One region of the Tatumella sp. UCD-D_suzukii genome, then DNA from elsewhere that is predicted to be linked to it. Evidence: predicted binding sites of a transcription regulator. Region 1 holds the regulator's gene; the other holds the start of a gene.
What was found. The regulator Fur, encoded in region 1, represses iron uptake genes when iron is present. The targets are predictions, from matches to a motif close to ATAATAATGAGAACNACTATCAA.
Positions count from the first base shown of each region.

Region 2: ftnA (non-heme ferritin) is a predicted target of Fur. The motif match lies at 4,228-4,250, and genes of this name have one in related genera.

Region 1 is NZ_JFJX01000029.1:2,174-7,771, forward strand. It holds gene seqA (replication initiation negative regulator SeqA) at 1-383, opposite strand, end outside; gene ybfF (esterase) at 622-1,389, shown strand; gene ybfE (LexA regulated protein) at 1,549-1,824, shown strand; gene fldA (flavodoxin FldA) at 1,957-2,487, shown strand; gene fur (ferric iron uptake transcriptional regulator) at 2,824-3,270, shown strand; gene dalD (D-arabinitol 4-dehydrogenase) at 3,572-4,978, shown strand; gene CG67_RS06395 (SemiSWEET family sugar transporter) at 4,975-5,466, shown strand; partial or broken gene CG67_RS06400 (family 20 glycosylhydrolase) at 5,520-5,598, opposite strand, start outside.
Region 2 is NZ_JFJX01000054.1:42,322-47,919, forward strand. It holds gene CG67_RS12160 (bifunctional diguanylate cyclase/phosphodiesterase) at 1-1,096, shown strand, start outside; gene CG67_RS12165 (RidA family protein) at 1,324-1,791, opposite strand; gene CG67_RS12170 (FAD-binding oxidoreductase) at 2,228-3,475, shown strand; gene ftnA (non-heme ferritin) at 3,570-4,082, opposite strand; gene prfC (peptide chain release factor 3) at 4,570-5,598, shown strand, end outside.

The DNA.
Region 1 (5,598 bases):
AGCGTCTGCTCATCACCGGCGAAATAGACGCGTGTACGTCCCTGCATCGTCGTTGTTGCCTGACGGAACTCCCCGGGATCCAGACTATAAAGCGTCGACAGCACCATCATAAAGCGGTTAACGGCGCGCTTTTGTTCCGCATATTCATCGGACAATAACAACTCACGCACGGTACGAACACGATCCTGCGGGCGCGTTTCAGCACGCGCACTGACCAGTAGCGAAGTTTCCTTACTGTCAGCCTTTTTATCGGAGGTATCAGTGATTGCCTGCTCAGAAACTTTAAGCATTCTGCGCAAAATATCGGAGGCACTTTCGCCGATATGACGTGTATGGCTGGCAATATAGCGATAAAGCTCATCGTCTACTTCAATCGTTTTCATCTTTTTCCGTACTGTTATGGCTAATGTAAAATTCCGAATAATGGCAGTATACCGGAAATAATCTGATATTCTGCCCCGGTAAATTACCAGTTGATTGTAAATTTAAACAGAGACAAGCAGGTAGAACTGAATTACCGTTCACGTAAAAGTCAGAATATGCCTTAAAATCACCTGCCGGATTTCCTGAATAGTAAACCATGATACCCCAAGCCCGGGGTCCAACCGTAAGAACTTTGCCATGATTTTAAACAGTCGTCTGCAATCTGCACAAATTGATGAAGAATCATCCCCTGTTCTGCTGATCCATGGCCTTTTTGGCAGTATGGATAACCTTGGTGTGCTGGCCCGCAGCCTGCATCCGCACAGGACAGTATTACAGGTGGACGTCCGTAACCATGGCCGTTCTCCGCGAGCCGCCGGGATGGACTATGCGGTCATGGCGCAGGATATGCTGCAGACGCTGGATAACCATCACCTGGATCAGGTGAATGTGATAGGCCATTCCATGGGCGGGAAAATAGCCATGGCGATGACAGCCCTGGCACCGGAACGGGTCAAGCGACTGGTAATTATTGATATCGCCCCCGTCAATTATCAGACCCGTCGGCATGATGCTATTTTTGCAGCACTGCAGGCCGTCAGCGAAGCGGGTATCACCCAACGGGAAGCTGCAGCGCAACTAATGCGTCCTTTGCTGCAGGATGACATGGTCATTAATTTCCTGCTGAAGTCATTCCGTCAGGGAGAGTGGTTATTCAATGTTCCTGCACTTTGGGATAATTACACGACCATTTCCGGCTGGGAAGAGTGTCCTGCCTGGCCTGGCCCTGCCCTCTTTATTCGGGGTGCCTTATCCTCTTATCTGGATAATCACTATCGGGAGCCCCTTCTGGCTCAATTCCCGGCAGCAAAAGCCCATATTATTGCCGGTGCGGGTCACTGGGTGCATGCAGAAAAGCCTGATGCCGTCATCAGTGCTGTGCGACGTTTTATGTCCGTCACCTGAAATCAGGGGCTGGCCGCGTTTTAACATTGGCGTCTGTCATCTCACTGGAGTATGATTGCGCGCTAAAATTTTATCGTGTGCTTTTAGCATGATAACCGTATTCATTCATCACTATGCTGCGTGTATCTGATACATCGCAGGTGTTCAGTTTCAAAAATCATGGCAAAAGAAAATACGGATCGTACTACGCTCGATTTATTCGCGAATGAACGCAGACCCGGTCGTCCTAAAACCAGTCTGCTTTCCCGTGACGAACAGTTACGCATAAATAAACGCAACCAGCTAAAACGGGACAGAGTGCGCGGATTACAGCGGGTAGAGCTTAAAATGAACAGTGATGTGGTCGATGCACTGAACTCACTGGCGGCAGAACAACAGTTGAGTCGCAGCGAACTCATCGAACAAATCATCCTGGCGCAGCTGAAAAAGCGTTAAATCTGTGTTGCGCACTCAGGGATAAATCTGACTCGTTTACAAGTACCGCCCACATCTCAGGTCTGCTATTATTCGCGCATCTGTACGGAAATTACATTCATCTGATTTTAAGATTCAAGAGGTTAACCCCACATGGCAATCGTAGGCATCTTTTTTGGCAGCGATACCGGTAACACTGAAAACATCGCAAAAATGATCCAAAAACACTTGGGTAAAGACGTTGCTGAAGTGCACGACATCGCTAAAAGTACCAAAGAAGATTTGGACGCTTTCGATATTCTATTGCTGGGGATCCCGACCTGGTACTACGGTGAAGCGCAGTGTGACTGGGACGATTTTTTCCCGACTCTGGAAGACATTGACTTTAACGGCAAACTGGTTGCCCTGTTCGGCTGCGGTGATCAGGAAGACTATGCGGAATACTTCTGTGATGCATTAGGCACACTGCGGGACATCATCGAGCCAAAAGGTGCAGTCATCGTTGGTCACTGGCCGACAGAGGGTTATCATTTTGAAGCCTCCAAAGGGCTGGCCGATGATAAACACTTCCTGGGCCTGGCCATTGATGAAGACCGCCAGCCTGAACTGACCAACGAACGTGTCAGCCAATGGGTCGCGCAAATTTCCGATGAACTGCAACTGAAAGAAATCCTCAACGCTTAGTAGGGTTTTTTGTATCAGTTGTGGTAGTGTTCACTTCAGCATCTGCAGAGCCGGCTAAAATGACCAGCGGGCTCTGAGCTATTTCCCGATGTCGACGCTTGTATTTTTCCTTTCGTGCGATTTCCGGGAATATCTTTTTTGTATCAGATTGTCACTATCCCTGACAGGCCTGCATTTCACGGTGTTCCGCGACCTTTCCTCAGGGAAAACCGGCCCGGGCCTGTAGTTTCAATTTCGATACTTCGGTTCTATAATGAATCAAAAAAAATAAGGTCATTACCGAACTTCATGGCGCTTTGCCAAAGTCATTTTCAAAAGTAACAGGACAATAACTGCATGACTGACAATAACTCCGCACTGAAAAAGGCCGGTCTGAAGGTCACGCTTCCGAGACTGAAAATTCTGGAAGTTCTTCAGGAACCTGAATGCCATCACGTTAGTGCGGAAGATTTGTACAAACGCCTGATTGATATGGGCGAAGAAATTGGTCTGGCCACGGTGTATCGCGTACTGAACCAGTTTGATGATGCGGGTATCGTAACGCGTCATAACTTCGAAGGCGGTAAATCAGTCTTTGAATTGACCCAACAGCAGCACCATGACCATCTGATTTGCCTGGATTGTGGCAAGGTTATTGAGTTCAGCGATGAGTCAATTGAACAGCGTCAGCGTGAAATTGCTAAACGTTTTGGCATTAAGCTGACCAACCACAGTCTCTACCTGTATGGTCACTGTACTACGGGTGATTGCCGCGAAGACGACACCTTACATAACGATAAATAAGCATTTTCGTCATGTTGATAGCAGCCTGTAACCGGCTGGAAAAGCGAGTGTCTTTCGCCGGTGACTTCCCGGTCATCCGCTCAAAACCGCGGCATTGTCGCGGTTTTTTATTGTCATCAGATAACGATAGCAATTTCTTATAATTGTAATTAATTGATTTTAAATATAAAAACACCACCCCGCTGTCTCATTCCCTGCCCTTAACGTCATTTCCCCTGCTGTTGTAATTTTAATCTGCCGAATATTCATGTTAAGGTTACCAGTAACATTATGACTATCTGTTACAGATTAAGGAATGCATTTGACTACAAAAAGAACTGAACAATCGGTCTGGCTGCATCTGGGTGCAGGTGCTTTTCATCGGGCTCATCAGTGCTGGTATCTGAATGAGTTACATGAAAGCGGTGATACCCTCTGGTCTATTTCACTGGCAAATATTCGTAACAGCAGCACACAGCAGACACTCAAACATCTGGCCCGACAGCAAGGGCGTTACACACTCGAAGTTATCTCTCCTGAAGGCAATATTGCCTACCACACGCTCTCAGCAATTCGTAATGTCATCCTCTGGGACCCGCAAATACAGGCAGTCGTCAGTGAAGGTTCCCGCCCTGAAACCAGAATAATCTCTTTTACCGTCACCGAAGGTGGCTATTTTCTGACTGATGACGGCCATCTGGATCTGAATGCAGCACCTATACAAAGTGATCTTGCCGGTACCGCAGACACGGTTACCCTGTATGGTGCTCTCTATAAGATCCTGACTGCCCGGCGGGAGAATAACGCAGGTCCGGTTACGCTGCTCAGTTGCGATAACCTGCGCAGTAACGGAGAAAGTTTCCGTCGCGGGTTAACAGAATTTGTTGCTGCCCGTCAGGATGACGCATTAGCCCGGTGGCTTGAACAGAATATCAGTACCCCGGACGGTATGGTCGACCGTATCACACCCGCCTCAGATGACGGACTGTTGCAACGCCTGCGCGCACAGGGGATCAACGATGACAATGCCCCTGTCAGCTGTGAGTCATTCACACAATGGGTGATGCGCGATGATTTCATTGCCGGACGTCCGGCGCTGGAAAAGGCAGGTGTGGAATTTGCAGATGATGTTATCCCTTACGAAGAAGCTAAAATCCGCGTACTGAACGCAAGCCATAGCGGTATTGCCTGGGCCGGAGGATTGCTCGGTAAGGACTATATTGACCAGAGCCTGTTACCCGAAGTTCGTCAGTGGATCACTGAGTATGTCAGTCAGGATGTCATCCCGGCACTGGGCGACTCACCGATTGATTTAACCCGCTATTGTCAGACTGTGCTGCAACGTTTCGGTAACGAACGGGTACGTGATACCTGTCAGAGGGTATCTTCTGACAGTATTGCCAAACTGCATGAGTTTATTGTTCCGACCCTGAAAGCCCGCTATCAGCAGGGGAAAACACCGCAGGCAACGCTACGTCTGGTCGCGTTATATTTCCTGTTTATGCAGAAGGTCGCGAACCACTCCCTGCCTTTTGACTATCAGGACAGAGCGTGTAGTAGTGTCGATTTCAAAGCAATTTTTGCCAGTGTTGATCCGGTTACGGCCTTTGCGGGCCAGAAAAAGCTGTTAGGGTCTCTGGCCGGAGAGCCGAAATTCATCGCAGACCTGACCCGTACGATCGACGATATGCAGCAACAGTTGAAGATAATGGGGGATGATAAGCCATGAAAAGTGTTTATATTGTAGTGGTTACCGCGATGCTGGCGTTACTGGCGACCTATTTCCTTTCTCCCTGGCCTGTCGCTCTGGGAACCGTCGCGGCCTGGGTAACCACCGGTTCGTTTTTTCTGCAGGTACTGCATATTATCCGTAACCGGGATACCAAAGCTCTATCGCTGGGGATGTGGTCTGCACTGTTTTTCGGCGTTTCCTGCTGGACCTGGTACGGCTTCCGCGTCAGCGATGTCCCCGTGATGACAGCCAACGGCTTAACCGCATTACTGGCATTCTCGGTCATTGTTCTGAAGCTTTATCACGAACGTCCGGCTAAAAATCAGTTACGCCGTAAGTTACGCGCCATGCCGGGTGTGATCCTTCGTCCGCGGATCCGCAGGCTGCGCCCTTACACTCCGGGTGAAGCCCCGCTACCGGAACAGGATCCTGTTTCACTGCAGGATCCTGTATCGATGAGTCCCCTCAGTAAACTGAAGAAATAATCCGGTTCCTGTCGCCACTTCCGTTGAAAGGCGGACGTGGCGACAGCCCGTCATCAGTCAGCCTGAAGACTGACCACTCTTCCGCTACGGAGTCCGTCAGAGCTGCGGGACCTCACCAGAATTTTACCGGTG
Region 2 (5,598 bases), on a different contig from region 1:
TGAGTTTGTGTTACTCACACCGTCTACCTCGGCAGAAATGGCAGAACGAATCGCTGCCGGAATGGTGAAGGCTATCGAAAAGCCGTTTCATATTTCGGACTATGAGCTGATGGTGTCAATCAGTATCGGGATTGCCCTCTATCCGCCACACGGGTCCGAAGGCCGGGATATGATGTTCAATGCTGATGTCGCCATGTACCACACCAAGAATAATGGCCGTAATGGTTTCAGCGTCTACCGTCCGGACATGAACCCGATGGGTAAAAGTCAGGTCCAGTTGAAAAATGAACTGTGGCGGGCGTTGTACCATAATGAGTTACGTCTGTTCTATCAGCCGAAGAACGATGCCGGAAGTGGTCAGATTATCGGTTACGAAGCACTGGTACGCTGGCAGCATCCTGTGCGTGGTTTATTATCTCCGGATAAATTCCTGCCGGTGGCAGAAAAAAGCGGCATGATCATTCAGGTGGGCGAATGGGTGCTGAATGAAGCCTGTCGTCAGCTGGCTATCTGGCACGCTCAGGGCAATACAGAATTATCCGTATCCGTGAATCTGTCAGCACTGCAGTTTGAACAGGAAATGCTGGCCCAGGTGGTACTGAATGCATTAACTACCAATAATGTACCGCCGGAAAAAATGATTCTGGAGATCACCGAAACCACGGCCATGCGTTCGCCTAAGGAAACTATCCGGATACTGAACATTCTGAAAGAACACGGTATTCAGGTTTCTATCGATGATTTCGGCACCGGCTATTCCAGTCTGCTGTACCTGCAAAGTATCCCGGCCAGCGAACTGAAGATTGACCGTGCGTTTGTGCGTGAAATTAATAATAACCATACCGATACCCGGTTATTAGCTATGATCATTGAACTGGCGAAGAATATGAATCTGAATATTGTCGCTGAAGGCGTCGAGACCGAGGAGCAGCAGCGTCAGCTGACGGAACTGGGCTGTAATATCCTGCAGGGCTTTTATTTCAGTCGTCCGGTTCCGCCGGAACAACTGGTACTGCCGGAAGTGATGGCTAAACCCCATACACAGGTCAAACTGGATTTGGTACCGGATACCGGTTCCCGGAAAATCAGCGCCTGACGAGAGCTTAAAGGCCCGTGCGGGGACCGACCGACCCGCATAAGGTGGATGTCACTGTTATTAATCATTCACCGCGGTTTTTCGCATAAAAAGCCCTCCCCGAAAAACGGGGAGGGCTTTTTTAATATGCCGGGAACCCGCAGCCGGGCCATGAGGAAACGGCTTCCGGGGTTTATCTGCAAATGTGTCATTTTTCAGAACGCCTGGCACAAAGGGGACGCAGGCCGTTATTCCGCGGCTATTTCGGCAATCATTTCGATTTCCACCGCCATCCCCAGCGGTAACTCTGTGGCCGAGACGGCACTCCTGGCATGTTTGCCTTTGTCACCAAACACCTCGACGATAAAATCTGAAGCACCATTGATGACCAGATGCTGCTGATCAAACCCCGGAGCACTACGAACCCATGCCAGCAGTTTGACGAATCTTTTGATTCTGTTTAACGACCCCAGTTCGTTTTTCAGCACGCTGAGCGCATTAATCGCAGCCAGCCGTGCCGCCTGATATCCCTCGTCAGGCGTTATGTCGTGGCCTACCGAACCTTTCCAGACCACAGTACCGTCTGACAGCGGCCCCTGCCCGGAGACAAACGCGAGTGAACCACTGATGACCACCGGGACAAAGTTAGCCGGGGGGGAGGTAACGACGGGAAGAGTCATACCCATTGCTTCGATTTTCTGATCCGGAGTTAGCATATCGTTTTCCTGAACGCGGAGAGTAAGTGATACCAGGGGGTACCGCTGAGCGTTTCATCATAAAATCTTTTCCGGATTTACTCTCATACTGAAAACTGATATCCGTAATGATACCCCGCGGATTAACGGGCCGTCGCGGGGCCGTGACAGCAGTAACATTCCCCCGGGCTGCCGTGACCGGCGAACCTGTGACAAATCGCGGACGGCAGGAGACAGGGTTAACACTGCAGTGCCTGAAACCGGAAGGATCCCGGGTAAGGCTCAGACGTTCACTGCCAGTGCTGGCATACGAATTGCTTTACTTTCTATGAACCGCAGAACCCCGGTACGGAAGGGGATCCCATCGAACAAAGGGCCGCGGACCGTGAACTCCGGATACCGGAGACACGCGATGACTCTTAGTACCGAACCGGTACTGCTTTTACAGGTAAATTCTATGACGTATGACGTATTTGTTTTAGGTGCAGGGATGGTGGGTACCGGCTGCGCGCACTATTTACAGGAAAGCGGAAAAACCGTCGCCCTGGTCGATAAAGGTGCACCCGGCATGCAGACCTCTCATGGTAATGCAGGCATCATTCAGCGGGAGGCTATTCAGCCGTATGCGTTTCCCCGCCAGTTATCGGTGATCCTTACTGCGGCGGCTAACCGGCGAACGGATATACGTTACCAGCTGCCCGCGGTACCTTCGTTTATCAGGCCGCTCCGCCAGTATTACCACTATTCGGCTCCTGCCAGGTATGCCGGCATCGCACGCGAGTATGCCTCACTGATCTCCCTCTCCCTCGAAACGCATAATGAGTTAATTCATAAAGCGGGTGCAGAGGCACTGACGGGAACTCACCAGTGGCTTGCACTGTCACGTACCGACCGGCACCTGGAAGAAAGTTACCTGTCTGCAGATTTGCTGGCAGAGCAGGGGGTCAGCCACACAAAATTATCGGCAGAGGATTTGAAACTCAGAGAACCGGATATCAGTCCTCTGTTTCCCGGGGCTGTTATGTGGACGTCTCCCAGGACGATTCGTGATCCGTCAGCATTAGTGCAGTCGTATGTGGATCTTTTTCTGAGTGGCGGCGGAACCTTTATTTCCGCAGATGCGCAAACCCTGAGCCGGACCCGTGACGGTTTGTGGGAGATCAGAAATGACCAGGGGGATGTCAGCCAGGCACGCCAGGTGGTGGTGGCTCTGGGGCCATGGAGTACATTACTGACCGCTAAGTTCGGATATCAGCCCCCGTTATTTTCTAAGCGCGGTTATCACCGGCATTATAAAACACAATCCGGTAAGCAACTGAATAACTGGGTACTGGATGCGGAAAAAGGATTTCTGCTGGCGCCGATGAACCGCGGTATCCGGCTGACGACCGGTGCTGAACTTGCAAGGCTTGATGATCCGCAAACGCCCCGTCAGCTGGAACAACTGGAGCCTGTTGCCCGGCAGGACTTTCCGCTGGGAGAACGGGCGGATGATGAGACATGGTCAGGCAGCCGGCCATGTTTCCCGGATATGAAGCCGGTTATCGGTGAAGTGCCTGGTGTCAGTCATATGTGGTGTGCTTTCGGTCACGGGCATCAGGGGTTCACCCTGGGACCTGCCACCGGCATGCTGCTGGCGCAGATGATGACCGGTCAGAAAACCGCTATCGAAATGCAGCCTTTCCGTCCGGGAAGGTGGACGTAGCAGCTTTCTGCGGTATGCAGATGGCCGGCCTCCGGAAATTGCACGGAGAAGGACCCATAAAAAGAACGGCGGGGAGTGGCCCGCCGTCAGTCAGTCAGACACCTTTGTTGTGCACTTCACTGTCCATTCTTGCCAGGTCTTTATCCAGCAGGAAGGCACCATTTGAGCTGTTTTCCAGCATGCCCAGTTTATCCAGTACGGTTTTGAAGATTTTTTCTTCTTCGTGCTGCTCAGCCACATACCACTGCAGGAAGTTGAACGTAGAATAGTCGTGAGTCGTCATCGCCGCGTGAGCCAGCTCATTAATTTTGCCGGTAATCAGTTGCTCATGTTCGTAAGTCTGTGCAAAAACGTCAGAGAGTGATTCAAAAGTGACCGGGGGTGCTTCGATGCTGCCAAGTACCGGCAGAGCACCGGTATCGCTCAGGTAATCGAACAGACGCTGCATATGTTCCATTTCTTCACGGGAATGCTTTTTCAGGAACGATGCTGCACCTTCAAAGCCTTTATCCGCACACCAGGCGCTCATCTGGAGGTACAGGTTGGCTGAATAAAACTCAAGGTTCAGCTGGTCGTTCAGGCGGGAGATCATATCGGCACTTAACATAGGGATAACCTTTTAAACAGAGGTAATACGTTGTGTATTTATGGTGTGCAATTATGCATCAATATGGGCTGCTTGTGAAGTGAGCGTTTGTGTTTTTATCTTTATTTATCATGCTCTTAGTAATGTGAATTATTCAGTTAATGTAATGCAAGTCTTTCTCATTTTCATCTTTGTCCGGCAGGCATTTTGTTAAGAAAAAAGTGTTTTTTGCTATCAGGCAGCGCTGAGTATGAAATATCGCGGGGCACGCATTTAAGAAAGCTGTCGGCTGAATACCGAAATGTCCTGAAATAAGGTAGAATATGCATCCGGAGAATGCCGTCATGTGCACTCCGCAGATAATTACGTGATGTTGACTGATGCAGGTGGGGTTCAGGCCAGGCAGTAACATCCGTTGGAGCCGCCGGAGAAACATTTTCCCGGTACGATGATTTTTACGGAAATACACCCCTGTATTGTTTTTCCGCCAACAATGAAGAACCTGTTGATGTCTACAGCACTTTTTTTAGACGAAGTGGCTCGTCGCCGTACCTTTGCGATTATTTCGCATCCGGATGCCGGTAAAACCACCATCACCGAAAAAGTCCTATTATTCGGACAGGCTATCCAGACTGCGGGTTCAGTTAAAGGCCGTGGGTCCAGCCAGCACGCAAAATCTGACTGGATGGATATGGAAAAGCAACGCGGGATCTCCATTACCACCTCGGTAATGCAGTTTCCGTACCGCGATAAGCTGGTGAACCTGCTGGATACGCCGGGGCACGAAGACTTCTCGGAAGATACTTATCGTACTCTGACCGCGGTGGACTGTTGTCTGATGGTGATCGACGCGGCGAAAGGTGTCGAAGACCGTACCCGTAAGCTGATGGAAGTAACACGCTTGCGTGATACTCCTATCCTGACGTTTATGAATAAACTCGACCGTGATATCCGTGATCCGATGGAAGTCATGGACGAAGTCGAAAGTGAACTGAAAATTGCCTGTGCGCCGATCACCTGGCCAATTGGCTGCGGTAAGTTATTCAAAGGGGTGTACCACCTGTATAAAGATGAAACTTATCTTTATCAGACCGGACAAGGCCATACGATCCAGGAAGTCCGTACGATTAAAGGGCTGGATAACCCGCAACTCGATGTGGAAATCGGGGAAGAACTGGCCTCTCAGCTGCGTGATGAGCTGGAGTTGGTACAGGGGGCCTCTCATGAATTTGATCAGGAAGCTTTCCTGCAGGGACAACTGACGCCGGTCTTTTTCGGTACCGCACTGGGTAACTTCGGTGTGGATCATATGCTGGATGGTCTGGTCAGTTGGGCGCCAGCTCCTATGCCACGTCAGACAGACAGTCGTGAGGTGGTTTCCGGAGAAGAGAAATTCAGCGGGTTTGTTTTTAAAATTCAGGCCAATATGGACCCGAAACACCGCGACCGTGTGGCCTTTATGCGCGTTGTGTCCGGTAAATATGAAAAAGGCATGAAGATGTATCAGGTGCGTACCGGCAAAGATGTCGTTATCTCT